2 regions of the Rubrivivax gelatinosus IL144 genome follow, and region 2 is predicted to be linked to the other one. Evidence: riboswitches for the same ligand, from Rfam matches in the RefSeq annotation. Region 2 holds a riboswitch; the other holds the start of a gene.
What was found. Region 2 has a riboswitch for S-adenosylhomocysteine ahead of ahcY (adenosylhomocysteinase). Riboswitches for the same ligand answer to the same signal wherever they lie in the genome.

Region 1: another riboswitch for S-adenosylhomocysteine. It lies ahead of metH (methionine synthase); the one in region 2 lies ahead of ahcY (adenosylhomocysteinase).

What each region holds. Positions count from the first base shown of each region.
Region 1 covers NC_017075.1:259,686-274,842, forward strand. Annotated here, with positions in the region: gene gshA (glutamate--cysteine ligase) at 1-493, opposite strand, end outside; gene RGE_RS01225 (ammonium transporter) at 637-2,151, opposite strand; gene RGE_RS01230 (P-II family nitrogen regulator) at 2,190-2,528, opposite strand; gene RGE_RS01235 (YifB family Mg chelatase-like AAA ATPase) at 2,930-4,459, shown strand; gene metH (methionine synthase) at 4,464-7,187, opposite strand; S-adenosyl-L-homocysteine riboswitch at 7,206-7,295, opposite strand; gene RGE_RS01245 (glucokinase) at 7,308-9,218, opposite strand; gene glk (glucokinase) at 9,601-10,623, shown strand; gene RGE_RS01255 (maltoporin) at 10,800-12,011, shown strand; gene RGE_RS01260 (pullulanase-associated domain-containing protein) at 12,133-12,609, opposite strand; gene RGE_RS01265 (alpha-amylase family glycosyl hydrolase) at 12,663-14,351, opposite strand; gene malG (maltose ABC transporter permease MalG) at 14,491-15,157, opposite strand, start outside.
Region 2 covers NC_017075.1:516,279-531,435, forward strand. Annotated here, with positions in the region: gene RGE_RS02415 (glutathione S-transferase family protein) at 1-618, opposite strand, end outside; gene RGE_RS02420 (complex I NDUFA9 subunit family protein) at 644-1,600, opposite strand; gene RGE_RS02425 (lytic transglycosylase domain-containing protein) at 1,604-3,631, opposite strand; gene RGE_RS02430 (LysR substrate-binding domain-containing protein) at 3,679-4,620, opposite strand; gene RGE_RS02435 (DUF2917 domain-containing protein) at 4,731-5,057, shown strand; gene RGE_RS02440 (TfoX/Sxy family protein) at 5,058-5,414, opposite strand; gene RGE_RS02445 (5-formyltetrahydrofolate cyclo-ligase) at 5,469-6,068, shown strand; gene RGE_RS02450 (S8 family serine peptidase) at 6,136-8,823, shown strand; gene RGE_RS02455 (OmpW/AlkL family protein) at 8,876-9,496, opposite strand; gene metF (methylenetetrahydrofolate reductase [NAD(P)H]) at 9,642-10,484, opposite strand; gene ahcY (adenosylhomocysteinase) at 10,591-12,027, opposite strand; S-adenosyl-L-homocysteine riboswitch at 12,111-12,191, opposite strand; gene ppk2 (polyphosphate kinase 2) at 12,252-13,415, opposite strand; gene RGE_RS02475 (HAD-IIB family hydrolase) at 13,446-14,270, shown strand; gene RGE_RS02480 (hypothetical protein) at 14,271-14,768, opposite strand; gene purT (formate-dependent phosphoribosylglycinamide formyltransferase) at 14,908-15,157, shown strand, end outside.

The DNA.
Region 1 (15,157 bases), 260 kb from region 2:
TGAGCCCCAGGCGGCCGCGGGCGCGCAGCAGCGGCTCGAGCACCAGCTCGCCGCCGTCGGGCAGGGCCAGCGGCACCGGCGACTTCAGGTCCTCGTCCAGCGAGCCCAGGCGCACGTTCAGGCCCGCCTGGTTGAAGACCTGGATCAGGCACTGCAGGTTGGCCAGGTACTCGGGGCTGCGCGTGTGGCGCTCCGGGATCAGCAGCAGGTTCTTGGCTTCGGGGCAGATCTTCTCGATCGCCGCCATCGCCGCCTGCACCGCCAGCGGCAGCATCTGCGGCGTCAGGTGGTTGAAGCTGCCGGGGAACAGGTTGGTGTCGACCGGCGCGAGCTTGAAGCCGGCGTTGCGCAGGTCCACCGAGGTATAGAACGGAGGCGTGTGCTCCATCCATTCGAGCCGGAACCAGCGTTCGATCGCCGGCATCGACTCCAGGACGCGCGCCTCGAGCTCGTTGATCGGGCCGGTGAGGGCGGTGACGAGATTGGGGACCATGGCAGGCGGGGAGGGTGAGGCGGAAATTCTGGCACGTGGGGGCGGCGGCACGAAGCACAAGCGCCGCGGGCATCCGCTGCGCGACCGTCATGGGCAAGAAAAAGGGCCGCCCGAAGGCGGCCCCGTGTCGCGGTGACGGCAGCTTACTTGTTGTAGGCCGTCTCGCCGTGCGAGGTGATGTCCAGACCTTCGCGTTCCTCTTCTTCCGGCACGCGCAGGCCGATGACCTTGTCGACGACCCAGTACGAGACGAACGCGACCGCAGCCGACCAGACGATGGTCACGCCGACGGCCTTGGCCTGGATCAGCAGCTGGGTCAGGATGTCGTTGGAGCCGACCGTGGCGGTGACCCAGTCGGTCACCAGGCCCGGGCCGCCGAGCGCCTGGTTGTTGAACACACCGGTCAGCAGCGCACCGATGATGCCGCCGACGCCGTGCACGCCGAACACGTCCAGCGAGTCGTCGGCGCCGAGGATCTTCTTCAGGCCGGTGACGCCCCACAGGCAGGCGAAGCCGGCGATGAAGCCGATGACCAGGCCGCCGACGATGCCGACGTTGCCGGCGGCCGGGGTGATGGCCACGAGGCCGGCGACGGCACCCGAGGCGGCACCCAGCATCGAGGCCTTGCCCTTGATCAGCGCTTCGCCGACGCACCAGGCCAGCACCGCGGCGGCGGTGGCGGAGAAGGTGTTCAGGAAGGCCAGCGCGGCGCTGTTGCCCGCTTCCAGCGCCGAGCCGGCGTTGAAGCCGAACCAGCCGACCCACAGCAGCGAGGCGCCGACCATGGTCATCGTCAGGTTGTGCGGGGCCATGGCTTCCTTGCCGTAGCCGATGCGCTTGCCGATCATGTAGGCGCCGACCAGGCCGGCGACGGCGGCGTTGATGTGCACCACGGTGCCGCCAGCGAAGTCCAGCGCGCCCCACTGCCACAGCAGGCCGGCCTTGGCGTTCATCGCGTCGACGACTTCAGGGCCGGTGTAGGCGTCCGGGCCCATCCAGTACCAGACCATGTGCGCGATCGGCGTGTAGCTGAAGGTGAACCACAGCACCATGAACAGCAGCACGGCGGAGAACTTCACGCGTTCGGCGAAGGCGCCGACGATCAGGCCGCAGGTGATGGCCGCGAACGTGGCCTGGAAGGCGACGAAGACGATCTCGGGGATCACGACGCCCTTGCTGAAGGTCGCGCCCATCGCGAACGCGCCGGTCGCGGGGTCGAAGATGCCCTTCAGGAACAGCCGGTCGAAGCTGCCGATGAACTGGTTGCCTTCGGTGAACGCCAGGCTGTAGCCGTAGACGACCCACAGCACGGTGATCAGCGAGAAGGTGACGAACACCTGCATCAGCACCGACAGCATGTTCTTGCTGCGCACCAGGCCGCCGTAGAACAGCGCCAGGCCGGGGATCGACATCATGATCACCAGCAGCGTGGAGACGAGCATCCAGCTCACGTCGCCCTTGTTGGGCACCGGGGCAGCGACGGCGGCCGAGGCGGCATCGGCAGCCGCGGAAGCGGCTTCGGCCGGTGCGGCCGCCGCGGCGGTGGCCACGGCGTCGGAAGCGGCGGCAGCGGCCGAGGCGGCGTCCTGGGCGAGCGCCAGGTCCACCGAGCCCAGGAGCGCGAGCCCCACGGCCAGGATCGATAGCAGTTTCTTCATGATGGGGTGGTTTCTCGGGTTGGTCTCGGGTCGCGCCTTCAGAGGGCGTCGGTGCCGGTTTCGCCGGTCCGGATGCGAACCACCTGCTCGAGCGAGCTGACGAAGATCTTGCCGTCGCCGATCTTGCCGGTGCGGGCGGCGCCTTCGATCGCCTCGATGACGCGGTCGACGATGGCTTCGTCGACGGCGGCTTCGATCTTCACCTTGGGCAGGAAGTCGACGACGTACTCGGCGCCGCGGTAGAGCTCGGTGTGGCCCTTCTGGCGGCCGAAGCCTTTCACCTCGGTCACGGTGATGCCCTGAACGCCGATGCCGCTGAGGGCCTCGCGCACTTCATCGAGCTTGAATGGTTTGACGATCGCGGTCACCATCTTCATGGTCGGTCCTCTGGTCCTCTAGGGTTGCGTGTGCCCGCCCGCCGACGCCGCGCCGGAGCGCGCCGTGCGGACGTGGCCGGCCGTGGCGACGGGGATGTGCTTCGGCACCGGATGCGCTCGGCCCAGGGCCTGCACCGCGGGAGTCGCTGCGGTGTCGGGGCTGGCCGGGATCAGTCTCTTCATGAGGGGCTGCAGTGCGGAGGTGACGAGTGCCGTCGCGGCTACTGCAGCTTCCATGCCAGTGACCACAAACGGTTACAGCCGCGGCGGACGGGGCTGCGGCCGGCTTCCATGCGATGCACGGCGCCGTGCATCCCTCTTTTGGTGCACTCCCTTGGTGCGAGGCCGCCGCCGCGTGCGCGCCGCCGGCGGCCCGGACAATCGCCGCGGGGAGGCGGCAGATGAGCTTGGCGGTGGTGGCGAGCCGTGCGCTCGACGGGCTGGACGCGCCGGCGGTGCACGTCGAGGTGCAGCTCGCCAACGGTTTGCCGTGTTTCACGCTCGTCGGCCTCGCGGATACCGAAGTCAAGGAATCGCGCGAGCGCGTGCGCGCGGCGCTGCAGCACAGCGGCTTCCAGTTCCCGCACAACAAACGCATCACGGTCAACCTGGCGCCGGCCGACCTGCCCAAGGAGTCGGGGCGTTTCGACCTGCCGATCGCGCTGGGCATCCTGGCCGCCGACGGCGTGCTCGACGCCGCCCGGCTGGCGGCCTGCGAGTTCGCCGGCGAGCTGTCGCTGGCCGGCGAGCTTCGCCCGGTGCGCGGCGCGCTGGCCCTGGCGCTGGCCGCGCGCCGCGACGGCGGCGGCCGCACGCTGGTGCTGCCGGCGGCCAGCGCCGGCAGCGCGGCCCGGGTCGGCGGGCTGGACGTGCGCGGTGCGGCGACGCTGCTCGAGGTCGTGCAGGCGCTGCTGCCCGGCGAAGCCGCCGAGCCGCTGTCTCCGGCACGGCCGCCGCCGGCCGAGCCCGGCGAGCCGGCGCCCGACCTGCGCGACGTGCGCGGCCAGGCGGCGGCCAAGCGGGCGCTGGAGATCGCCGCCGCGGGCGCGCACTCGCTTCTGCTCGTCGGCCCGCCCGGCACCGGCAAGTCGATGCTCGCCGCGCGCCTGCCCGGGCTGCTGCCGGCGATGGACGACGAGGAGGCGCTGGTCAGCGCCGCGCTGCAAGGGCTGGCGCCGCAGGCCCTGGACGGCGCCGGCTTCGGCCGCCGGCCGGTGCGTTCGCCCCACCACAGTGCGAGTGCGGTGGCGCTGGTCGGCGGCGGTTCGCCGCCGCGGCCGGGCGAGATCTCGCTGGCGCACGGCGGCGTGCTGTTCCTCGACGAGCTGCCCGAGTTCGCGCGCGCCGCGCTGGAGGCGCTGCGTGAACCGCTGGAGACCGGCCGGGTGACGATCTCGCGCGCCGCGCGCCAGGCGCAGTTCCCGGCGCGCTTCCAGCTCGTCGCGGCGATGAACCCCTGTCCCTGCGGCTGGCTGGGCGCTTTCGCCGCCACCGGCCGCGCCTGCCGCTGCGGCGCCGACGGCGTGGCGCGTTACCGCAGCCGGCTGTCGGGGCCGCTGCTCGACCGCATCGACCTGCAGATCGAGGTGCCGGCGGTGCGCCCGGCCGAGCTGATGGGCGCTCCCAGCGGCGAGAGCTCGGCGGCGGTGGCGGCGCGGGTGGCGGCCGCACGCTCGCGCCAGCTCGACCGCCAGGGCGAGCCCAACGGCCGCCTCGGCGCGGCCGACACCGACCGCTGCTGCGTCGCCGAGGCCGCCGCGCGGCGCCTGCTGCAGACCGCGGCCGAGAAGCTGGGCTGGTCGGGCCGGCGCCTGCACCGCACGCTGCGCGTCGCGCGCACGATCGCCGACCTGGACGGCGCCGCGACGATCGGCGTCACCACGATGGCCGAGGCGCTGCAGCTGCAGCGCGGGCTCGACGCCGCGGACTGAAGCCTCAGCGGCGCTGCGTCGCCAGCCGGCGCTCGGCGTCTTCCCGGCTGATGCCCTCGCGCGCGGCGAAGTCGGCGACCTGGTCGTCGCCGACCGGGCCGACGTTGAAGTAGCAGGCTTCCGGGTGCGCGAGATAGAAGCCGCTGACGCTGGCTGCCGGCGTCATCGCCAGGTTCTCGGTCAGGCCCATGCCGATCTCCGTGGCCTTCAAGAGCTCGAACATCGCGCGCTTGGGGCCGTGGTCGGGGCAGGCCGGGTAACCCGGCGCCGGGCGGATGCCTCGGTAGCGTTCGCCGATCAGCTCGTCGACGGCCAGCGCCTCGTCGGCGGCGTAGCCCCAGAGTTCGGTGCGCACGCGCTGGTGCAGGCGCTCGGCGAAGGCTTCGGCCAGGCGGTCGGCCAGGGCCTTGACCATGATGGACGAGTAGTCGTCGTGGGCTTCGGCGAAACGCTGCGCGCGTTCGTCACAGCCCAGGCCGGCGGTGACGGCGAACATCCCGATCCAGTCGGGTTTGACCCCGCGCGGCGCGACGAAGTCGGCGAGGCTGCGGTTGGGCCGCGGCACGCCGTCGATCACCGGGCGCTCGCCCTGCTGGCGCAGCGGCGTCCAGCGCATCGCGACCTGGCTGCGGCTGTCGTCGGTGTAGACCTCGATCGTGTCCTCGTCCACCGTGTTGGCCGGCAGCAGCGCGACGACGCCGTTGGCCTGCAGCCAGCGGCCTTCGACCAGGCGCTCCAGCATGCGCTGGCCGTCGGCGAAGACGCGGCGTGCGGCCTCGCCGACGATCTCGTCGTCGAGGATCGCCGGGTAGGGGCCGGCGAGGTCCCAGGTCTGGAAGAACGGGCCCCAGTCGATGAAGCGCGCGAGCTCCGCCAGGTCGTAGTGGCGGAACAGGCGCCGGCCGGGCGCACGCGGCGCCGGCGGCTCGTAGGCCGCCCAGTCGGGGCGGGCGCGGTTGGCGCGCGCGGCGGCCAGCGTCACCAGCGGCGTCGCCTTCTTGCTGGCATGCAGCCGGCGCACGTGCTCGTAGTCGGCGCGCAGCTCGGCGAGGTAGGCCGCCTGGCGCTCCTCGGACAGCAGGTCCGAGCAGACGCCGACGCTGCGCGAGGCGTCGGGCACGTAGATCACCGGGCCGTCGTAGTGCGGCGCGATCTTCACCGCGGTGTGCACGCGGCTGCAGGTGGCGCCGCCGATCAAGAGCGGCGTGCCGCGCTCGCGGAACCATGCGTCGCGCTGCATCTCGGCGGCGACGTGCTGCATCTCCTCCAGGCTGGGCGTGATGAGGCCCGACAGGCCGACGATGTCGGCGCCTTCGACACGCGCCTTCTCGAGGATGTCCTGGCACGGGACCATCACGCCCATGTTGACGACCTCGAAGTTGTTGCACTGCAGGACGACGGTGACGATGTTCTTGCCGATGTCGTGCACGTCGCCCTTGACGGTGGCGATGATCACCTTGCCCTTGGGTTTGACGTCGCCGCCGGCGTCCTGCAGCGCCAGCTTCTCGGCCTCGATGTAAGGCAGCAGCTGGGCCACCGCCTGCTTCATCACGCGCGCGCTCTTGACCACCTGCGGCAGGAACATCTTGCCCTGGCCGAAGAGGTCGCCGACGGTGTTCATGCCGGCCATCAGCGGGCCTTCGATGACGTGCAGCGGGCGCCCGCCCTTGGCGCGCACCGTCTGCCAGGCCTCTTCGGTGTCGGCGGCGATGAACTCGGTGATGCCGTGCACCAGCGCGTGCGCCAGGCGTTCCTCCACCGTGCCGGCGCGCCAGGCCAGGCGCGCCGAGTCGTCGCGCGCCGCGCCCTTGGCGCGTTCGGCGATCTCGATCAGGCGCTCGGCGGCGTCGGCGCGGCGGTTCAGCACCACGTCCTCGACACGCTCGCGCAGCTCGGCGTCCAGGTCGTCGTAGACGCCGACCATGCCGGCGTTGACGATGCCCATGTCCAGGCCGGCCTTGATCGCGTGATAGAGGAAGACGGTGTGGATCGCCTCGCGCACCGGGTCGTTGCCGCGGAAGCTGAACGAGACGTTGCTGATGCCTCCCGAGACCTTGGCGCCGGGCAGGTTCTGCTTGATCCAGCGCGTCGCCTCGATGAAGTCGACGGCGTAGTTGGCGTGCTCCTCGATGCCGGTGGCGATCGCGAAGACGTTGGGGTCGAAGACGATGTCCTCGGGCGGGAAACCGACCTCGTCGACGAGGATGCGGTAGGCGCGCGCGCAGATCTCGGTCTTGCGCCGGTAGGTGTCGGCCTGGCCCTGCTCGTCGAAGGCCATGACGACGGCCGCGGCGCCGTAGCGGCGCACCAGCTTCGCCTGGCGCTTGAACTCGGCCTCGCCCTCCTTCAGCGAGATCGAGTTGACGATGCCCTTGCCCTGCAGGCACTTGAGCCCGGTCTCGATGACGCTCCACTTGGAGCTGTCGACCATCACCGGCACGCGCGCGATCTCGGGCTCGGTGGCCAGCAGCTTCAGGAAACGGTCCATCGCCGCGGCCGAGTCGAGCATCGCCTCGTCCATGTTGACGTCGATGACCTGGGCGCCGTTCTCGACCTGCTGGCGCGCGACCGACAGCGCGTCCTCGAAGCGGCCCTCGAGGATCATGCGGGCGAAGGCGCGCGAGCCGGTGACGTTGGTGCGCTCGCCGATGTTGACGAACAGCGTTCCGTCGCCGATCGAGACGGGTTCGAGGCCCGACAGGCGCATCGCGGGCAGGGCAGCGGTCATCGTGTCACTCCAGGGGGAATGGGACGAGCGCCGTTGCTGCGGCCGCGACCGGTGCCGCGGCTCGCCCCGAGCCTGGTGGCCGACGCCATCGCAACGCTCCTCGGGGCAGGGTCCGCGATTTTATCGGCTGTGCGCGGTCAGATGCGCCAGCGGGCCGGCGGTGCTGATGCCGGGGCCGGCACGGCGCGCGCCCGGCGGCGGCGACTCCAGCGGCGCCTCGTCGAAGCCGACGATCTCCTCGCGCGGCAGTTCGGCCACGCGCTCGGCGCCGCGGCGCATCGCCACGCCGACGGCCAGGATGTCGATGACCAGCAGGTGCAGGATGCGGCTGATCATCGGCACGTGCGTCGACGGGTCCTCGAGGTGGTCGACGATGATCGCGACGTCGGCCTTCTTGGCCAGCGGCGACTGGCTGGCGGTGATCGCCAGCACCGGCGTGCCGCGCTCGTGGGCCTTGTCGGCGACCGCGAGCAGGTCCTCGACCTGGCCGCTGCTGCTGATGATGACGGCGACGTCGGTCGGCCGCATCACGTTGGCCGTCAGCACCTGCAGCCGGTGTTCGGTGACCGCCATCGACGGCACGCCGAAACGCAGGAACTTCAGCTGCGCGTCGTCGGCGACGACGCCGTAGTGGCCGACGGCGAAGAACTCCACCCGATCGGCCGCGGTCAGCAGGTCGATCGCGCGGTCGATCGCGTCGCGGTTGAGCTGGTCGCGCACCTGCAGGATCGCCGAGGCGGTGTTGCCCAGCACCTTGACGCCCAGCTCGAGCATCGTGTCCTCGCCTGTGACCTGGGTGTGCGAGACCGGGATCGTGCCGGTCAGGCTGGAGGCCAGGCGCAGCTTGAAGTCGGACAGGCCCTCGCAGCCCAGCGAGCGGCAGAAGCGGATGACCGTCGGCTGGCTGACCGCGGCGGCACGCGCGATCTCGGCGATCGGGTCCGACAGCGTCGGCCGCGGGTGGGCGAGCACGTGGTCGGCGACGCGGCGCTCGGCCGGCGAGAGCTTGTTGCGCACGCGTCGGATCAGGCCGAGCACGGCGGTGTCCTGCTGCGCGTCCATGCGCCGCAGCTGCTCGGCGAGGATCGCCGAGGCGCCGGCGAAGGTCGCGTTATCGGCGTTGACGACGAAGGTCGGAATCGTGCGCACGTAGTCGCTGAAGCGGCCCTTGTCCTCGAAGCGGGCGCGAAACGGCGAGCGGTCGAAGTACTCGCCCAGGCGCGGCACGATGGCGCCGCCGATGTAGATGCCGCCGAAGGCGCCCAGCGTCACCGCCAGGTTGCCGGCGGCGGTGCCGAGGATCGAGCAGAAGGCCTCGACGGCCTGCAGGCACAGCGCGTCGCCGCCGTCGATCGCGCGGCGCGTGATCTCGGTGGCCGGCAGCGGCTCGCCGCCGCGGCCCTCGGAGACCGCGCGGTAGATCAGCTCCAGGCCGGGGCCCGAGAGCAGGCGCTCGAACGAGACGTGCTCGTGCTGGCGTGCGGCGTAGCGCAGGATCGCGATCTCGCGCTCGTCGCGCGGCGCGAAGCTGGCGTGGCCGCCTTCGGTGCCGAGCGCGACGTAACCGTCGCCGGTCGGGATCAGCCCCGAGACGCCCAGGCCGGTGCCGGCGCCGATGACGCCGATGACGCTGCGCTCGCGCGCCTCGCCGGGGCCGACCTGGCGGCGCTGGGCGTTGGACAGCCGCGGCAGCGCCATCGCCAGCGCGGTGAAGTCGTTGATGACGACCAGGGTCTGCAGCCCCAGGCGTTCGCGCATCTGCTCGATCGAGAACTGCCAGTGGTAGTTCGTCATGCGCACCAGGTCGCCTTCGACCGGGTTGGCGATGGCGACGGCGGCGTGTTCGATCGTGTCGGCCAGCGAGGGCGGCAGCGAACCGAGGTAGGCACGCACCGCGGAATGGAAGTCCGGGTGCGCGGCGCAGGGGATGGACGCGACGTGGCCGAAGGCACCGGGCGCGGCCTCGACCGCGAAGCGGGCGTAGTTGCCGCCGATGTCGGCGAGCAGGCGGGGATGTTCGAAAGGCGTCATGGACGGGTTCCGAGCTTCGGGCGCCTGACGGTGCGCGCCGAGTGACGATGTAGCCGGACTACTGATCCCGTCAGATCCGTATCCTGGAAGGGCTGCACCACGATGCGGCATGCCGGGCAGTGCTTCAAGGTGACCGAAGCAGTACCCATGCCCGGCATGTCCGGATCAGGGGGAAGCCCTCAGTTGCCCAGGTGCAACATTGGCTTGTCGCGTACTTGTAGTTTTGCTACCTTTTCGATGCTTTGCAAGGGTTTGCCGTGCATCGCAAAGGCGCCGATCCCGGCGCCCGGTTCGAGTCGAGGAGGGCTCCCGTGAACCATCACCCGATCGTCGCCAAGAGCGCCGGCCGGTCCTCCTCGTGCACGGCGGGGGAGGGATTGTCGTGAACCTCGGTGGCAGTGCCGTGCCGCGGCCCTGGCTGGTGGCCGACATCGGCGGTACGAACGCGCGTTTTGCGCTCGTCGACGGCGCCGGTGCGCCGCCGCGCGACATCCACCGCGTGCGCTGCGCCGACTACGCCGGCCCGGTCGAGGCCGCGCGGGCCTACTTGGCCGAGCGCCAGGCCGCCGCCGGCACCGGCTGGCAGGCGCCCGACTGGGCGGCGTTCGCCGTCGCCACCCCGGTCGGGCAGGACCGCATCGAGCTGACGAACAGCGCCTGGTCGTTCTCGCGCGCCGAGAGCGAGGCGGCGCTGGGTCTGGACGGCCTGCTGATGCTCAACGACTTCGAGGCCCTGGCGCTGTCGCTGCCGGGGCTGGCACCGCAGCAGCTGCGTGCCCACGGCGCGCTGCCGGCGGCGCGCGGCACGCTGGCCGTGCTCGGCCCGGGCACCGGGCTGGGCGTCGGCGGCCTGCTCGAGACGGCCCACGGCTGGCGCGCGATCGCCGGCGAAGGCGGCCACGCGACGCTCGCGGCAGGCGACGATTTCGAGGCCGAAGTCCTGCGCGTCGTGCGCGGCGAGTTCGAGCACGTGTCGGCCGAACGCCTGCTGTCGGGCATCGGTCTGCCGACGCTGTACCGCGCCATCGCCCGCGTGCGCGGCGAGGCCGCGGCCGAACTGACGGCCGAGGAGATCGGCACGCGCGGCGCCGACGGCTCGGACGCGCTGTGCGCCGCGACGCTGGACAGCTTCTGCGCGATGCTCGGCGGCTTCGCCGGCAACGTCGCGCTGACCTTCGGCGCGCGCGGTGGCGTGTTCATCGGCGGCGGCATCGTGCCGCGTTTCGCCGACTTCTTCTTCGCCTCGCGTTTCCGTGAACGTTTCGAGGCCAAGGGGCGCTTTCGTGCCTACCTCGAAGCGGTACCGACGGCGCTGATCGTCGAGCCGTACGCCGCGCTGTACGGCGCCGCCGCCGCCATCGAGGCACGGCGCCGTCGCGCCACTTCACAAGGCCACGCCGCATGAGCACGCGCCGTGGCCAGCCGAGCGCCCGTCGGGCCGGGGGACCGCGAGACCCCGCGCATGACGGCACTGCCGCGACCGCCGGACGACGGTCGCGATTCGGGCCGGGGCTTGCACGACGGGCGCCCGCCGAATTTCCCCGTCCCATTCACCACTAGACCACGAACGAGGAGTTAACGATGTCTCGCCTTCACACCCGACTTCTTCCACTGGCGGCGGCCGCTGCGGCCGCGCTGTTCAGCACCGGCGCGAGCGCGCTGGAGTTCCATGGCTACATCCGCAGCGGCTCCGGCGTCACCAGCGGTGGCGGCGACCAGACCTGCTTCTCGCTCCCGGGCGCCTACACCAAGTACCGTCTCGGCAACGAGTGCGAAACCTACGGTGAAGCCCAGCTCGACCAGAACCTCTACGACGGCAAGGACGGCGTCAAGTTCGACTACCACCTGATGTTCGCGTACAGCAAGGCGTACTCGACGCAGCAGGACTACGAGAGCCTGAAGAACGACGGCGCCGACTGGGCGCTGCGCCAGAACTGGATCGGCGTGAAGGGCCTGCCGATGCTCAATGGCGCCAGCGTCTGGGCGGGCAAGCGCTACTACAAGCGCGAAGACGTCCACATGTCGGACTTCTACTACCACGACACCTCGGGCTACGGCGCGGGTATCGAGGACGTGCAGGCCGGCCCGGGCAAGTTCTCGTACGCGCTGATGCGCAACACCGACACCGACCGTGGCATGACCCGCCACGACTTCCGCTACGAAGGCATCAGCCTGGGCGGGGCCGGCACGCTGGACTTCGCGATCGAGCTGAACCGTGCCGACTCGACCAATGGCGCGACCGCGGAGAACGGCTCGTTCCTGCAGGTCGAGCACATGATCCCGATGTTCGGCGGCTTCAACAAGCTGGCCGTGCAGTACGGCAAGGGCTCGGCGAGCAACCTGGTGCTCGGCTATCCGTCCTACACCGCCGACAACGACAACAAGACCTGGCGCATCCTGGACTGGGGCGTGGTCGAGTTCTCGCCGTCGTTCAGCGGCATGTACGAGATCATGCACCAGGACACGAAGGACAACTATTCGTGGACCTCGATCGGCGTGCGCCCGGTCTGGCACCTCACCGACTACTTCAAGCTGCAGGCTGAACTCGGCTACGACCGCGTGAAGCCCGACAACCTGAAGACGATGAACCTGACGAAGTTCACGATCGCCCCGACGCTGGTCGCCGGCCGTGGCTTCTGGGCGCGTCCGGAACTGCGCCTGTACGTCACGCACGCGAAGTGGAACGACGCCGCGCGTGACCAGTGGGGTGGTGTGGCTGGTGGCAGCACGGGCCGCTTCGGCTCGGACACCAACGGCACGACCTACGGCTTCCAGATCGAAGCCTGGTGGTGATCGGCTGACGGGGTGCCGGGCGACCGGCACCCTGTTCGCGACTCGTCCCTTTACGACAAAGGCGCTCCTCGGAGCGCCTTTTTTTGCGTCGTGCCCGGCTGGAGGCCGGGCGGCGTTCAACTCACTTGCGTGCCTTCAGCGCCTCTTCGAGCGTGAAGTACGCGGTGCAGTCGCCGGCGTTGATGAACACCTGGCGACCCTGCGGCAGCATCCAGGTCGAGTCCTTGGTGCAGTCCTTGTTGTCGCCCTTGTGGATGATGTAGTTGATCTTGCCGTTGCGGAACTCGTTGGCCTTGACCTGCCAGTACATGCCGAAGCCGTCCTGGCCGGTGGGCTTCATCGGGTTGCCCCAGCTGATGCCCATGATCGGCATGTCGGCCTTGTCGCGCGGGCCGACGACCTTGCCGTCCTGCACCTTCTCGAACGATTCCCAGAAGTGCACGCCCCAGCCGGCGTAGCTGCCGTCCGGACGGTAGTAGTGCAGCGAGATCGTGTCGGCGGGCACCTCGGCGACCTTGACCGCGTCCTGCGCGGCGGCCGGGCCGGCCGAGAGCAGGGCCGCGGTACCGAGCGCGGCGATCCAGGCGAGTCGTTTCATCTTTGCTCCTTCGGTGGGGTTCGAACGGGCCGCCCACCCGCGGCCTCCTTGGTTCACTTCAGCGCTTCGAGCAGCACGACGCCGCGCGGGTCGGCGTCCAGCGTCACCTTGCCGCCGGCCACCGTCGCGCTGCCGCCGCCGTAGGCGTCGTGCACGCGCGTGCCGTCGGCGAAGACGTCGGCGACGCTGATCGTCACCGTGCCGCGGGCGCCGACGGCCGCGACGATGCGGTCTTCCGGCAGCACGCGGGCGAAGGTGTAGGGCTGGGCGGCGATCTGCCAGTGCTTGCCGCGTGCGACGGCCACGTGGCGGGCGCGGAACTGGCCCAGCTTGCGCCAGTGCGCCAGCGCCGCGCTGTCCAGGCTGGCCCAGTTCATGTCCGAGCGCGTCGACTGCTGCGGGTCGCCGTAGGCCGCCGGGCCGTCGGGGCGCGCGCTCTCGTCGCCGTAATAGATCTGCACGCCGCCGGGCGCCAGCATCAGCGCCGTCGCGCCGTCGAGGATCGCCTTGCGGTCGAAGAGCTTGGTGTCGTGCGATGAGATGTACGACAGCACGTTGTGCGTCGCCGGCGCGGCCAGCGTGCGCGCGTACTCGGCGTAGACCTTGTCGAGCTCGGCTCCCTTGGCCTCGGCGCGGCGCTGGAAGTCGAAGTTGATCATGTTGTCGAAGCCGATGTCGTAGTGGCGCGTGCGCTCGATGCCCTGACCCCAGTTCTCGCCGGTCATCCAGAACGGCGCGTCGTCGATCGCGGCCTTCGGGTTGGCGGCCTTCCACTCGGCCAGCGCCTTCGTCGACGCGTCCTTCAGCGCCGTCCACGACGGGTACTCGACGTGCTTGACGGTGTCGGCGCGGAAGCCGTCGATGCCGTAGTCGCGCACCCAGCGCGACAGCCAGGCGACGAGATAGCCGCGCACCGTCGTGTTCGGCAGTTCCACCGCCTCGGTGTCGGCCTTCTTCTTCAGGAACGGCGGCAGGCCGACCGGCTTGTCGGACTCGGTCTTGAAGTCGGGCAGGAAGGCGAGCTGCTTGGTCAGGTCGTCGCTGCCGCCTTCGGTGTAGCCGCGCAGGCCGGAGCGGATCCAGTCCGGCCCCCACCACTGCAGCCAGGCGGGGTCGTTGTAGTCGATCCACGAGTGGTAGTCGCGCAGCGTCGCCGCCTCGTAGCCCTTCCAGAGCATGCCGCGCTTCTTGTCGGTCTCGGGCTCGGTGACGTACTCCGACAGGCTCTGGATGTCGCCGTAGCCCGGGTGGTTCATCACGACGTCGAACAGGATGCGGATGCCCTGGGCGTGCGCGGTGGCCACCAGCTCGCGCAGCTCGGCCGGCGTGCCCATGTTGGCGTCGAGCTTGGTGTAGTCGAGCGCGAAGTAGCCGTGGTAGCCGTAGTGCTTGAACTCCTTGCTGCCGCCGACCACCCAGCCGTGGATCTGCTCGTAGGGCGCGGTGATCCAGATCGCGTTGACGCCGAGCTCGCGGAACCAGCCTTCGCGCAGCTTGGCCGTCAGCCCGGCGAGGTCGCCGCCGTGGAAGCTGCCGATGTCGTCCTGCGGCTTGGCCTCGCGCTTGCGGCCGTAGCTGCCGTCGTTGGCCGGGTTGCCGTTGGCGAAGCGGTCGGTGACGACGAAGTAGACGATCGGGTTGTCGGCGAAGCGCCCCGGGCGCGCGACGGGCTCGTCGGCGGCCGCGGCCGAGCCGAGGGCGAGGGCGGCCGCGAGCGCGGCGACGGTACGGCGGAACATCATGCGTGTCGCTCCGGAGGGCAGCCGGAGCTGCGGGTGCGGCGCCCATGTGGCGCCATCAAGCGGCCGCCGCGGAGCCGGCTCTGCCGGGCCGCTGGCGGCGCCCCCCTGGGGGGGAGCGCCGAAGGCGCTACGGGGGGGGTCATCCTTTGACGCCACCGGCGGTGAGGCCGGAGACGATCCATTTCTGGGCGAACAGGAAGACGAGCGTGATCGGCAGGCCCGACAGCACCGCCGCGGCGGCGAAGTCGCCCCAGAGGTAGCGCTGCTCGTAGAGGAAGTACTTGGAGCCGACGGCCAGCGTCAGGTTGTGTTCCTGGCGCAGCAGGATCGACGCCACCGGGTACTCGATGACCGCGCCGATGAAGGCCAGCACGAAGACCACCATCAGGATCGGCACCGCCATCGGCAGCAGCACGTAGCGAAAGGCCTGCCAGTGCGTCGCGCCGTCGACCTTGGCGCATTCCTCGATCTCGACGGGGATCGTGTCGAAGTAGCCGCGGATGGTCCAGACGTGCATCGCGCAGCCGCCCAGGTAGGCGACGATCAGCCCGGCGTGGGTCTCGATGCCCAGCCAGGGCACGTAGCTGCCGATGGCCTCGAAGATCGCGTAGATGGCCACCAGCGCCAGCACCGCCGGGAACATCTGCAAGAGCAGCATCGAGTTCAGGATCTGCGTCTTGAAGCGGAACTTCAGCCGCGCGAAGGCGTAGGCGGCGGTCGTCGAGATCGCGACGATCAGGAAGGCCGAGATGCCGGCGATCTTCACCGAGTTCCACAGCCAGCGCAGCACCGGGAAGGGCGGCTGC
Region 2 (15,157 bases):
CCAGGCCGCGACGCCGGGCGCCGCGAGCACCCGCCGCACGTAGGCGCGCGTCGCGTCGGACACCGGCAGCGCGTAGCTCACGATGCGTGTGCAGACCGGCGCGTAGAAGGCGTCGGCGGCGCCGAACTCGCCGAACAGGAAGGGGCCGCCGCTGGCGTCCAGCGCCTCGGCCCACATCGATTCCAGCCGCGCGACGTTGCGGCGCAGTGCCGGCTGCTCGGCCCAGAGCTTCTGGCCGACGTCGGGCAGCGCGGCCTCGATGTTCATCGCGCAGTGCTGGCGCAGAGCGCCGAAGCCGCCGTGCATCTCGGCGCACAGGCTGCGCGCGCGGGCGCGCTGCTTCGCGTCGGCCGGCCAGACGCCGGCCTGCGGGAAACGTTCGGCCAGGTACTCGGCGATCGCCAGCGTGTCCCAGACCGCGAAGCCTTCGTCCAGCAGCACCGGCACCAGCCCGGCCGGGCTGACCGCGGCGACCTGGCGGCGGAAGTCGGAGCCTTCGGCGAAGTCGAAACGCAGCTTGCGTTCCTGGAACTCGATGCCGAGCTGGCGCATCAGCACCCAGGGCCGCATCGACCACGACGAGTAGTTCTTGTTGCCGATCACCAGTTGCAGGGCCATCGCGGGTTCCTTTCGATCGCGGCGCTCAGCCGCGGCGGGCGTGTCCGCGCCAGCGGTCGTAGCGCGCGCGCCCGAAGGCGCCGCCCAGGTAGCCGGGCGCCACGGCCTCCATCGCGGTCGGCTCGATGCCCAGCGCATGCAGCCCGGGCAGCTTGCCACTGGCGACGTTGGGCACACGCATCGAGTCCAGGTTGTCGCGCGACATCAGCGGCGTGCCCGGCATCGCCTCCATCAGCATCGCCTGCAGCCGGCCGACGGCATCGGGCAGCGGGATCTGCCTGCGCTCGTGGCCCGACCAGCGGCCGGCCAGGCGCACGATCTCCGACAGCGTGTAGACCTTGGGCCCGGCGAGTTCGTAGACCTGGCCGATCGTCGTGTTGTCGTCCAGGCAGCGCACGATGGCCGTCGTGACGTCCTCGATCCACACCGGCTGCATCTTCGCGTCGCCGCCGGGCAGCGGCACGAAGGGCGCCGCGGCCTGCAGCTCGGCGAAGACGTTGAGCACGCGGTCCTCGGTGCCGAAGATCAGCGAGGGCCGCACGATCGTCAGTGCCACGCCGGGCGACTGCAGTGCGGCTTCGCCTTCGGTCTTGCTGCGCAGATAGTTCGACGGCCCGCCGGCACCGACGCCCAGCGCGCTGACGTGCACGACACGGCGGCCGCCGGCCGCGGCGCAGACGTGCGCCAGGCGCCGCGGCAGCTCGACGTGCACGCGCTGGAACTGCGCGCGGCTGCCGTGCAGGACGGCGATCAGGTTGATGACGGCGTCGGCCTGGCCGACCAGGCGCGCGAGCGTGCGCTCGTCGTGCACGTCGGCTTCGACGAGCTCGACGGTGGGCAGCGAGCGCAGCGCGGTGCCGTGCGAGATGCGGCGTGTCGGCACGATGACGCGGCCACCGCCGCCGCCGTTGCGCTCGACCAGCCGCTCGACGAGCGAGCGGCCGACGAAGCCGGTACCACCGAGGACGAGAACGTTCTTCATGGTTCAGGGGAGGTCACGATCGACGGGAGGAGCACTCGCATCGGCCGGGCCGATCGGCGCGCCCAGCCGGGCTTTCAGCGAAGGCGGGGTGCTGCCCAGCACGGCCGCATAGTAGACGGCGTTGGACAGCACCTTCTTCACGTAGTCGCGCGTCTCGCCGATCGGGATCGCCTCGATCCAGGCGGCGGGCTCGACGGTCGGCGCGTCGCGCCAGCGGCGCGGGCGGTTGGGTCCGGCGTTGTAGCCGGCGGTGGCCATCGGCTGCGAGCCGGCGAAGTTGTCGAGCACCATCTTCAGGTAGCTGGTGCCCAGCAGCAGGTTGGTCTCGGGGTCGTGCAGCATCGCCGGCTTGTAGTCCAGGCCGATGCGGCGCGCGACGATGCGCGCCGTGCCCGGCATCACCTGCATCAGCCCGCTGGCGCCGGCGCCCGACTGGGCGACGGTGATGAAGCGCGACTCCTGGCGGATCAGGCCGTAGACGTAGGCCGGGTCCAGGCCGACGCGGCGCGCGGTCTGCGTCAGCTCGGCGCGGTGCGGCGTCGGGAAACGCTGGGCGACGTCGATCTCGGTCTTGCTGCGATCGCTGGTGAAGATGCAGCGGTCCCAGACCTCGCGTTCGCAGGCCATCTGCGCGGCGGCCAGCAGGTCGCGTTCGGCCAGGCCGCGCAGCGAGAAGTTCCATTCGCGCTGGCCTTCGCTGCGCAGGCCCAGCGCGATCAGCTGCAGCGCGCGTGCGAAACCGGGGTTGCTGCGCGCGGCCTCGCGTTCGGCCGGCTGCAGCGTGCGCGGCGGCGCCGGCAGCACGAAGGGCAGGCCCAGGTCCTCGGCGGCGAGCTGGCCGTAGAAGTGCATCTGGCCGGCGATGGACTGCAGCATCGCGCGCGAAGCGGCACGTTCGGCGTCGCCGGCGGCCCCGGCCGCGGCGCCGGCGGCCATCGCCCGCGCGCGCCAGTAGACCCAGGCCGGGTCGGCACGTTCGGCCGGGCTCATCGTGTCGATCGCACGCGCCACCAGCGTCCAGCGGTCGGGTTGCTCGCCGGCGCGCAGCGCAGCGCGCACGCCCCAGGCCAGGGTGTCGTCGCTCCAGCCGGTGGCGGCGCTGCCGGCCAGCGTCCAGGCGCGACGGTAGTAGTCCAGCGCCTGCGGCTGCTGCAGCACCGCGGCCCACTTGCCGGCGAAGGCCCAGGCGAAGGCGGCGTCGCGCCGGCCCAGGCGCTGCTCCCAGCCGCCGGCGGCGAGCTGCGCGGCGGCGCCGGCCGGGTCGTTGGAGGCGAGCTTGAGCATCGCCATCTGCGCCACCGAGGGCGGCGTGTCGGGCTTGGCCAGCGTGCGCGCCGGGTTGGCGACCGCGTCGTCGACGGCGCGCGCGATCTCGGGCCCCAGCAGCTGCACCGCGGCGCGCAGCGAACGCTGGCCGCGCGCCGAGTTCTGGCGTTCGAGCTCGAAGGACAGCCTGGCCTGCTGCCAGACGTCGTCGACGTTGAAGCGGCCGGCGGCGAACATCGATTGCGCCAGCAGCGCGCAGCCGTCGTCGGCGTCGCGCTGGGCGTACCAGGCTTCCAGCGCCGCCTGACGCACGTCGCGCCCGGCCTGATGCTCGACGAGGCGGCTGTAGCAGGTCACCTCGCGATCGTCGTTCATGCGAAAACGCGGCACGTCGCGGGCGAAGCTGGCCCAGTCGCGGCGCTTGCCCAGTTCCAGCAGCCAGTCGTTGCGCAGCCGGTCCTCGACGTACTGGCCGCTCCAGCGGCGGTAGAAGGCCTCGACCTCGGCGACGTCGGCGTCGCGCAGCCGGCCCGACAGCTCCCAGTAGTCGACCCAGGGCGCCAGCGGATGCGACGCGAAGAGCGCTGCGGTGCGCAGCGCCGACAGCTTGGCGCGGTCGCCCTTCTGCGCGGCGGCGCGGGCGTCGAGCACGAGGTCGTCGCCGGTCTGCGCCTGGGCGGCGGGCAGGGCGAGCGCGAAAGCCAGCGTGGCTGCCGCGAGCGGGCGCAGCGGTGCCCGGCGGGTGATGCGTTGCAGGGCGTTCATAAGGGGGAATCTAGCGGATCACGAGTATCCGTCCGTGTCAGGCGCGATCAGGACGAGGCGGCATGGGCGTCCAGGCCGGCGCGTGTGGCCTGCGCCTGCTCGAGCACCCAGGCCTCGAAAGCGGCCAGTTCGGGACGTTCGCGCCGCGCCGGCCAGCGCACCAGCCAGTAGGCGAAAGGCGAGCGCAGCCGGCCCGCGGGGCCGAAGGGTTCGACCAGCTCGCCGCGCTCGAGCGACTCGCGCACCAGCGCCAGCCGGGCCAGCGCGACGCCCTGGCCAGCGGTCGCCGCCTGGATCTGCTGGTAGGTGTAGTTCAGGTAGAGCCAGCCGCGCGGCTCCAGGCCGGGCACGCCCTTGGCGCCCAGCCAGTGGCGCCAGCTCAGGTACTCGACGCTGGGCAGCTGCGAGTCCTCCTCGAGCAGCGTCATCTGCGCCAGGTCCTCGGGCTTGGTGAGCGGCCCGAGGCCGGGGCTGGCGACCGGCGTGACGACCTCGCCGAACATCAGCGTCGAGCCCGGCGGCGCGTTGTCGGGGTGGCAGTAGCGCAGCGCCAGGTCGAGCTCGGGGTCGTCGAGGTCGGCGATCGCGTCCTGGGCCGAGACGCGGATGTCGATGCCCGGCTGCTCGCGCTGGAACTGCTGCAGCCGCGGCAGCAGCCACATCGACGCGAACGAGGGCCAGGTCGTCAGGTTGACCTGGCGGCGGCCCTGGGCGCTGCGGATCTGGTGCACGGTGGCGTCGAGCCGGTCGAGCAGCGGCGCCACGGTGCGCAGCAAGGCCTCGCCGGCACCGGTGAGTTCGACGTGGCGCGTGCCGCGCAGGAACAGCGGCAGGCCGATTTCGTCCTCCAGCGAGCGGATCTGGCGGCTGACCGCCGGCTGCGTCAGATGCAGCTCGTCGGCCGCGGCACGAAAGCCCAGACGGCGCGCGACCGCCTCGAAAGCGCGCAGCGGGCCGATCGACAGCGGGCGTTGGCGTCGAAGATTCATGCGTTTAGGTTATCAATGTCGCGCGGATTTTTGATTGGACCCGGCCCCGTCCGCTGCCGAGAATACCTTCCAAGCAGTCGATCGTGGAGCCTGAGATGTCGCAAACCGCCATGAGCAATTCGCATCAGAGCGCGCCCTGGGAATGGGCCGTCGGTCCGGCCACGGCGATGCGTGTCCCGGCCGCCAACCAGCCGCGTTGGCTGGTCGTCTCCGAAGGCCGCGTCTGGCTGACGCGCAGCGGCTCCGGCCCCTACGGTGAGGACGTCTGGCTGCAGGCCGGAGAACGCCTCGAACTGCCCTGCGGCAGCGAATGGGTCATCGAAGGCTGGCCGTCGGCCCAGGTCGAACTGCTGGAAGCGCCGTGCAGGACGCCGGCGCGCACGCCGGCCCGCCCGGGCCGCTGGCACGCGCCCTGGGGCGCGGCGCACGCCGCCTGATCAGCGCCGGCGCGGCGCCCTCGGCTTGGGGGCCCGCGCGGCGAGTGCGGCCTGCAGCGCCCGCTGCGCCCAGGGCCGCATCGCCTCGGGCGCGTCCAGCGCCTCGGCCGGCGGGGTCCAGAAGCCCAGCCGCATCGGCTTGCCGGCGCGCTGGTATCGAAACGGCTCGCCGCCGGCGGCCTCGAAATCGGGCTCGGTCGCAGCGCAGGTCTTCAGATAGAGCTGCTCGTCCAGGATCAGCGCGACGAACAGTCCGTCGATGTCGAAACCGTGGCCGCCGAACATGCGGCGCACGCGCACCGCGCCCAGCGGCGCCAGCAGTTCGCGGCAGTGTTGTGCAAACGGGTCCTCGCGCATGACGGCGCCAGTCTAGGCCCCTGCGGCGGCGCCGCAAGCGTCACAATCCGATCCATGAACCTGCCGTTCCCGCTGCCGCTGCAGCCCTCCCGCGACAAGAAGACGCTGAGGCGCCAGCTTCAGGCCGAACGGCAGTCGCTCGTCGACCGCCACCAGCGTTCGGTGCACCTGCAGGAGGTGCTGCGCGTCTGGCTGATCGGCCGCACCGAGAACACGATCGGCGCCTACTGGCCGATCAAGGGCGAGTTCGACGCCTTGCCGGCGCTGTTCCGCTGGAGCGAAGCCGAACCCGACCGCCGCATCGGCCTGCCGGTGATGGACCGCGAGACCAAGCAGCTGCGGTTCCACGTCTGGTATCCCGGCTGCCCGATGGAAGAAGACGCCTACGGCATCCCCAAGCCCAAGGACACCGAGCAGTTCGAGCCCGGGCTGCTGCTCGTGCCCTGCGTCGGTTTCGGCCCCGGCGGCGTGCGCCTGGGCTACGGCGGCGGCTTCTACGACCGCACGCTGGCGACGCTGCAGCCGCGGCCGCTGACGGTGGGCGTCGGCTACGCGCACGGCTTCGTCCCCTGGCTCGAGGCCGAGGCGCACGACGTGCCGCTGGACGTCGTGCTGACCGAAGACGGCGTGCACTGGCAGCACCCGGACATCTGAAGTTACCGGCCGCTCGGCCGGCCTGCCTATCATCGCCCTCGCCGTGCCGGCGTCACGGGAGGTCACGATGGCTCATGAACATCGCAGCCCAGCGCTGCCTCTGGTGCGAAGGGCCGCGCTGCTCGCGGCGCTGACGGTGCTGGCCGCCTGCGGGGGCGGAGGCGGCGGTGGTGGCGACGACAGCGCGGCCGGCTACAGCGTCTCCGGCACGCTGTCGGTGTCGGCCAACCTCGTCGTCGACAGCGACACCAACGACCCGAACCAGACGCGCATCGCCAACGACGACTCGGCGCAGGCCCAGCCGATCGCCGCGACCAGCCAGGTGATGGGCACCGTCAACGTGCCTCGGGCGGGCGCGGACGGCGCCAGCCATGCCGCCGGCGACCCGAGCGACTTCTTCCGCGTGACGCTGGCCGCCGGCCAGACGCTGCAGCTGGACTTCACCGCCGATACCGCGGCCAACGACCTCGACCTCTACGTCTATCGCCGCGTCGGCGACGCCGACGTGCTCGTCGGCTCGTCGACCGGAAGCTCGCTGTCGGAGTGCGTGCGCGTCACCGAGCCCGGTGAATACGTCGTGCAGGTCGAGGCCTACGACGGCGCGTCGCTCTACAACCTGCGCATCGCCGCGGCCGGTGCCGGCGGCAGCTGCGCCAACGCGACGAGCTCGGTTGCGGCGCGGCGCCTGGTGCCGGGCCAGCTGATCGCCGGGCTGGCCGAAGGCAGCGGCCGCGTGCGCGCCGCCGGCGCGCTGGTGTCGGCGCAGCCGCTGTCGCTGCTCAAGGGCCGTGTCGCGCCCGGGCGGCTCGGGCTGATGGCGCTGGCCGATGACGAGAAGTCGCGCCGCCGCGGCCTGCTGGCGCTGGCCGGTGCCGACGAGGCGACGCTGCGCGCCGCCCGCCGGCCGGCGTGGATGGACCGGCTGTCGCCGGATTCGCGGCTGCAGGTCGAGACGCTGCAGTACGCCAAACGCCTGGCCGCCAGCGGCGCCTTCGACTACGTCACCGTCAACCGCCCGCTGCACGCGACGGCGCTGGTCGGCAGCTTCCCGCCCGACGACCCGCGTTACGCGCTGCAGCGCTGGCACTACGAGCAGATCGCGCTGCCGGCGGCGATGGATGCGCTGGTCGCCTTGAGCCCGCAGCCGAGCCAGCGGCCGATCGTCGCGGTGCTGGACACCGGCATCGTCGCCGACCATCCCGACCTTGCCGGCCAGATCACCGCCGGCTACGACTTCGTCCAGGACGCCGCGTCGGCCGGCGACGGCAACGGCCTCGACGCCGACCCCGACGACTTCCGCGCGGCCGACTCGCAGCCCTCGTTCCACGGCACGCACGTCGCCGGCACCGTCGCCGCGGCCACCTACAACGGCACCGGCGTCGCCGGCGTCGCGCCGATGGCCCAGGTGATGCCGATCCGCGTGCTCGGCAAGGGCGGCGAGGGCACGTTCTACGACATCCTTCAAGGCCTGCGCTACGCCGCCGGCCTGGCCAACGACTCGGCCAGCGTGCCGGCGCGGCGGGCCGACGTCGCCAACCTCAGCCTGGGCGCGAGCGGCGTGGCCTGCGACAGCGCCAGCGCGACGCTGATCGCCCAGGTGCGCGCCCAGGGCACGATGATCGTCGCCGCCGCCGGCAACGAGTCCGACCGCGACAGCGGCCGTGTCGCCGCGGTCGACTACCCGGCCAACTGCGCCGGCGTGCTGGCGGTGACGGCCACCGACGCGCAGCGCGGCGTCGCCTACTACGCCAACGGCGGCGACGAGCTCGCGCTGGCCGCCCCTGGCGGCGACATGCGCGTGGCGACCACCGGCAGCGGTCTGCCCGACGGCATCTACAGCACGCTGGCGACCTTCGATGCCGGCGGCGTGCGCACGCCGACCTACGGCCAGTACCAGGGCAGCTCGATGGCGACGCCGCACGTCGCCGCGGTGCTCGCGCTGATGCGCTGGGTGCACCCGGCGATCACGCCCGAGCAGGTGGACGCGCTGCTGCAGGCCGGCGAGCTCTCCGACGACGCCGGCGCCACCGGCCACGACAGCCAGTACGGCTGGGGCATCGTCGACGCGGCCAAGGCGGTGCGTGCGGCGATCGCGCTGAAGAACGGCGGTTGGGCGCCCGGGATCCAGGGTGTCGTCGAGGCCCAGCCTTCGGCGCTGGACTTCGGCACCACGACGAGCAGCCTGGAGTTCACGCTGCGCGTCACCGCGCCGACCGACGAGACCGTCGGCGCCGTCGGCGACGACAGCGCCGCGGTGAGCGTCGCGCCGGTCGCGGTCGACGCCGCCGGCCTGGGGCGCTACCGCGTCACGGTCGATCGCAGCGGCCTGGCGGCCGGCGTCTACACGCCGCAGATCACGGTGATGACGAGCCGGCGCACGCTGACCCTGCCGCTGAGCATCCAGAAGCTGGATGCGACGAGCACGCCGGACATCGGGCCGATCTACGTGCTGGTCTACGACGCCACGGGCGACAAGGTGCTGAAGCAGGCGATGCTGCGGGCCTCGGGCGGTGTCTACCGCTACCGCATCGACGGGCTGGACGCCGCCTCGGTGACCGTGCTGGCCGGCAGCGACTACGACAACGACGGCGTCGTCTGCTCCAGCGGCGAGGCCTGCGGTGCGTACCCGGTGCTCGGCGTCTCGCTGACGCCGGTGCCGCTCGGCGCCGACCGCAGCGGGCTGGACTTCCTGCTGTCGGCCGTGGGCTCCGGAAACGCGGAGGCCGCCTCGCGGGCGGCCTCCAGGAAACGCTAGGACGTAAAGGACAGGGAACACGCGGCCCGGCCGTGCCGGGCCGCTTCGAGCATCAGAAGCGCTTGCCGACGCCGATGCTGTAGAGCATCGGGTCGACCTTGAAGGTGCCGACCTTGGTGCCGCTGGAGGACACGTCGGTGCGGATCTGGACCTTCTTCACGTCGACGTTGAACAGCCAGCCGCCGCCCATCGGGACGTCGAAGCCGGCGTTCAGCGCCATGCCCCAGCTGTTCTTGTCGATCGAGGGATGCAGCGCGGTTTCGACCGCCGGGTCGAAGTCGACGTTCGAGAAGCGCGTGTAGTTCACGCCGGCGCCGAGGTAGGGACGGAAGCCCTGCACGTTCGTGAAGTGGTACTGCAGCGTCAGCGTCGGCGGCAGGTGCTTCAGCGAACCGATCTTGGCGCCGCCGGCCTTCAGGTCGTGCTTCTGCGGGTAGGTCAGGATCAGCTCGGTGGCCAGGTTCGGCGTCCAGAAGTAGGTGATGTCGACTTCCGGGAAGGTCTTGTTGTTGACGCTCAGGTCGAGGCCGGTGCTGTCCTTGTTGGCGGAGTCGAGGTACAGCGCGCGGGCACGGACGATCCACGAGCCGGTGTCGTCAGCCTGGGCCTGGGCCATCGGGGCGGCCAGACCGGCCATCATGGCGACGAGCGCGAGCGCGGTGCGCTTGAACATGGAGAGACTCCTCTTCTCTTGATGTGAACTAGGCCACATGGCCGAGATCAATTTGGCGCGCATCAATTTCACTCATATTTGCGTTAACGCAAATTCGAGACCGCTAACGCCCCAGGCTGTCCCGGGTTGTTGCTCTTGACCGACGTCAGTCCGCTTGAGCCAAGCCCAGTTTGCGGCAGATCTCCAGCGACAAGGCCGACTGGTTCAGCGTGTAGAAGTGGAGCGCCGGGGCGCCGCCGGCGATCAGCCGTTCACACAGCCGCGTGACGACCTCGACGCCGAAGGCGCGCACCGACGCGGCGTCGTCCATGAAGCCTTCCATCTTCAGCGCCACCCAGCGCGGGATCTCGATGCCATCGCGTGCGGCGAACTGGGCGATGCGCGCGTAGTTGTGGATCGGCATGATCCCCGGGACGATGGGCACGCGCACGCCGAGCTTGTGCACTTCGTCGACGAAGTGGAAATAGGCGTCGGGGTTGAAGAAGAACTGCGTGATCGCCGAGTTGGCGCCGGCGCGCACCTTGTGCGCGAAGTGCTCGAGGTCGCGGCGCGCGTAACGCTGCTGCGGGTGGTATTCGGGGTAGGCCGCGACTTCGATGAACCAGTCGTCGCCTTGGGTGCGGCGGATGAACTCGACGAGTTCGCTGGCGTAGCGGAACTCGCCGGCGGTGGCGGTGCCGCTGGGCAGGTCGCCGCGCAGCGCGACGATGCGGCGGATGCCCTGCTGGCGGTAGGTGGCCAGGATCTCGGCGATGTTGGCCTCGGTGCTGCCGACGCAGGACAGGTGCGGCGCGGCCTCGTGGCCCATCGCGGCGATGGCCTTGACGGTTTCCAGCGTGCGCTCGCGCGTCGTGCCGCCGGCGCCGTAGGTGACGCTGAAGAACTCGGGTTTCACCGCCGCCAGATCCTGGACGACGGTGCGCAGCTTGTCCGCGCCGACGGGCGTGTTCGGCGGGAAGAACTCGAAGCTGACGGGCGTGGTGCTCATGGGCGAACTCGCAGGCGGTCAGGAGAAAAGCGGGCCGTGGCGGAACAGCGGCCCGTCAAGCAACCGCCGCGGCCCGGCTCAGCCGGGCCGCTGGCGGTGCCGGGGCTCAGTACCGGTAGGTGTCCGGCTTGTACGGGCCCTGCTTGGGCACGCCGATGTAGGCCGCCTGCTCCTCGGTCAGCTCGGTCAGCTCGGCGTTGAGCGTCTTCAGCTGCAGGCGCGCGACCTTCTCGTCCAGGTGCTTGGGCAGCACGTAGACCTTGCCGGCCTCGTAGTAGTCGCTGTGCGTGAACAGCTCGATCTGGGCGATCGTCTGGTTCGCGAACGAGCTCGACATCACGTAGCTCGGGTGGCCGGTGGCGCAGCCCAGGTTCACCAGGCGGCCCTTGGCCAGCAGGATGATGCGCTTGCCGTCCGGGAAGATGACGTGGTCGACCTGCGGCTTGATCTCTTCCCACTGGCACTTGGCTTCGAGCGACGCGACGTCGATTTCGTTGTCGAAGTGGCCGATGTTGCAGACGATCGCGTTGTGCTTCATCTTCGCCATGTGGTCGAAGGTGATGACGCTCTTGTTGCCGGTGGCGGTGACGAAGATGTCGGCCTTGTCGGCGGCCCAGTCCATCGTCACGACTCGGTAGCCTTCCATCGCCGCCTGCAGCGCGTTGATCGGGTCGATCTCGGTCACCCAGACCTGCGCCGACAGCGCGCGCAGCGCCTGCGCGCTGCCCTTGCCGACGTCACCGTAGCCGGCGACGACGGCGATCTTGCCGGCGACCATCACGTCGGTGGCGCGCTTGATCCCGTCGACCAGCGACTCGCGGCAGCCGTAGAGGTTGTCGAACTTGCTCTTCGTGACCGAGTCGTTGACGTTGATCGCTCGGAACAGCAGCGTGCCCTTGGCGGACATCTCGTTCAAGCGGTGCACGCCGGTCGTCGTCTCTTCGGTGACGCCGATGATCTCGGCGCTCTTGCGGCTGTACCAGGTCGGGTCGACGGCGAGCTTGGCCTTGATCGCGGCGAACAGGCAGGTCTCTTCCTCGCTCGTCGGCTTGTCCAGCAGCGACAGGTCCTTCTCGGCGCGTTTGCCCAGGTGCATCAGCAGCGTCGCGTCGCCGCCGTCGTCGAGGATCATGTTCGGGCCTTCGCCCTCGCTGCCGGCCGGGCCGAACTCGAAGATGCGGTGGGTGTAGTCCCAGTAGTCGGTCAGGTTCTCGCCCTTGTAGGCGAAGACCGGCGTGCCGCGCTCGACCAGCGCCGCGGCGGCGTGGTCCTGGGTCGAGAAGATGTTGCACGAGGCCCAGCGCACTTCGGCGCCCAGCGCCTGCAGCGTCTCGACGAGCACCGCGGTCTGGATGGTCATGTGCAGGCTGCCGGCGATGCGTGCGCCCTTGAGCGGCTGGCTCTGGGCGTACTCGCTGCGGATGGCCATCAGCGCGGGCATCTCGCATTCGGCGATGTTGAGTTCCTTGCGGCCCCAGGCGGCGAGTGCCAGGTCGGCGATCGCGTAGTCGGGGTGGTGCTGTGCTTTCAGGACGGCAGTCATCACGAGGCTCCAGTTCGGTTGGAACCCGCGCGGCCGGCGTCAGGGAGGAAAAGCGCATCGCCCACCACCCACGACGACAGTCGTGCGGGTGAGCGCGGTTGCAAGGGGGTGTGGTTTTCCGAGCCTGGCCTCAAGCGGGTGAGGTTGCAACGCTCCTCGGAAAAGGTGGGCGATTGTAGCCACGGGCCGGCCGCGCGCGATACCGCGCCGGCCCGCGCCAAGGCTCAGGACTCGCTGGCGCGCGTGAACTCTTCCGCGCTGAAGCTGGCGATCGCCGCGCGCCCGACGAGCAGCGTGTCGACCGTGCCCAGCGTGCCCAGGTCCTTGTTGGAATACGGCAGCCGGTGCAGCAGGTAGCGCATCGCGTTCAGACGCGCGCGCTTCTTGCAATCCGACTTGATGACGATCCACGGCGCGTCCGAGGTGTCGGTGTGCAGGAACATCGACTCCTTGGCGCGCGTGTAGTCGTCCCACTTGTCCAGCGAGGCGACGTCGATCGGCGACAGCTTCCACTGCTTGAGCGGGTGGGCGCGGCGCTCCTTGAAGCGGCGGCGCTGCTCGTCGCGGCTGACCGAGAACCAGAACTTGAACAGGTGCACGCCGCTGCGCACGAGATGGCGCTCGAACTCGGGCGCCTGGCGCATGAACTCGTCGTACTCGCCGTCCGAGCAGAAGCCCATCACGCGCTCGACGCCGGCGCGGTTGTACCAGCTGCGGTCGAAGAGCACGATCTCGCCGCGCGTCGGCAGGTGCTGGATGTAGCGCTGGAAGTACCACTGGCCGCGTTCGACGTCGCTGGGTTTCTCCAGCGCCACGACGCGCGCGCCGCGCGGGTTCAGGTGCTCCATGAAACGTTTGATCGTGCCGCCCTTGCCGGCGGCGTCGCGGCCCTCGAACAAGATGACGACACGCTGGCCGGTCTCCTTGACCCAGGCCTGCAGCTTCAGCAGCTCGACCTGCAGCCGGTACTTCTGGCGCTCGTAGCTGCGCCGCGACATCAGGTTCTTGTACGGGTAGCCGCCGTCGCGCCAGCCGGGGCGCAGCTCGAGGTCGGGGTCCACGCCTTCGGTGACGGCGGTCTCGCGCGTGAACAGCAGCCGGCGCAGGGCCTTGGCTTCGTCGGGCGACGAGCCGGCGATCAGCGCCTGCAGCTGGCGCAGCCATTCGCCGTCGGGGCCGGCGTCGCCGTTGGCGTGCGCGCTCAGCACGTCCTTCAGCGCCATCGCGGTGACGGTCTGGTGGCGCTCGGCGGCGCGCTGCACGACGCTGGTCTCGATGGCCGGCGCCGACAGCGTCGGCGCGGTGTCGCCGCTGGCGACGGCGCGCGGGCGCCGGGGGCGTCGCGCAGGCTTGGAGGGCAGGGGGCTTGCGGCAGAATCCTGGGCCATGAGACGTGCTCGCGACGTTTCGACCTGCCCATGATCGACCGTCCAGCCGAGCTGTCAATTATCTTGAGTCAAGCCGTCGACCTCGTTCCCGCCGCACTTCACGGCAGCCTGGGTCTCTTCACCGACATCGACGACACGCTGACCGCCGAGGGCCGGATCGACCCGCCGGCCGCCGCCGCGCTGGCCGAGCTGCGCGCCGCCGGCGTGCCGGTGATCGCGATCACCGGGCGGCCGCTGGGCTGGTGCCTGCCGCTGCTGGGCGCCTGGCCGCTGGACGCGATGGTCGCCGAGAACGGCGGCGCGGCGCTGATCCCCGACGGTGACGGCGCACGCATCGAGTTCGCCCAGCCCGCGGCCGAACGCGTTCGCAACGCCGAGCGCCTGCGCGCCGCCGCGGCGCGGGTGCTGCGCGAAGTGCCGGGTGCGACGCTGGCGCGCGACAGCGACGGCCGCGTCACCGACATCGCCGTCGACCATTCCGAGTTCGCGCGGCTGGACGAGGCGCAGATCCAGGCCGTCGTGCGCCTGATGCAAGAAGAAGGGCTCACGGCCACCGTCAGCTCGATCCACGTCAACGGCTGGATCGGCACGCACACCAAGCTGAGCGCGGCGCACTGGATGCTGCGCCGGCTCTACGGGCGCGAGCTGGCGCCCGAGATCGGACGCTGGGTCTACGTCGGCGACTCGACCAACGACCAGCTGATGTTCGGGGCCTTCGAGCGTTCGGTAGGCGTCGCCAACCTGCGGCGTTTCGCCGCGCAGCTGCACACCTGGCCGCGCTGGATCACGCGCGGCGAGCGCGGCGCCGGCTTCGCCGAGGTCGCGCGCGCGGTGATCGCCGGCTTGGGCCGCTGATCAGGCCAGGGCCAGCGGCCCGAGGCGGCGGTACGGCGCCTCGACCAGCTCGCGGTGGTGCCAGCCGCGCGCCGAGCGGATCGGGTACTCGGCGGCGTACTGGCCGTCCTCGGACGCCAGCTCGACGTAGAGCACCGCGCGGCGCTTGATCTTGCGTTCGCAGACGTAGACGAACAGCGACTCCGGCCGCGGCTCGGCCAGCAGCTGGGCCAGCGTCGCGCGGCGCAGGCCGTTGTCGGCCAGGCGCTCCGGGTCCGACGCCGTGCCGGCGACCGGCGCGATCCAGGTCGAGCCCAGCAGCTCGCCGGGGATGCAGGGGTCCATCTCGATGCCGTACAGCTGGCCCTCGATGGTCATGCCTCGGCGCACGTTGGCCTGCAGCGGGCGGAACAGCTCGCGAAAGACGATGTTGATGTCCGCCGACTCCATGAAGCGGTGCTGGCGGTCGCCACGGTGCTCGTGCAGCGGGGCGCCGAAGAGGTCGTCGAGGTGGGCCATGATTGGGTTTCGGCTTTCCGACGAAGTCGTTGAGCGGGAAAAGCCGGGCAAAGGTCGCGTTGTGCCGCGCGACAAGCGGCCCCGGGCGTGCCTGCGGCGACAATCCGGGCCGTCCGTCCGACTTCCCCCTCCCCCCGTCATGAGCACCGTCATCGGCACCCCGCTGTCCCCGTCCGCCACCCGCGTCCTGCTGCTGGGCAGCGGCGAACTCGGCAAGGAGGTGCTGATCGCGCTGCAGCGCCTGGGCGTCGAGACGATCGCCGTCGACCGCTACGAGAACGCGCCCGGCCAGCAGGTCGCGCACCACGCGCGCACGATCACGATGAGCGACCCGGAGCAGCTGCGCGCGCTGCTCGAAGCCGAGAAGCCCCAGCTCGTCGTGCCCGAGA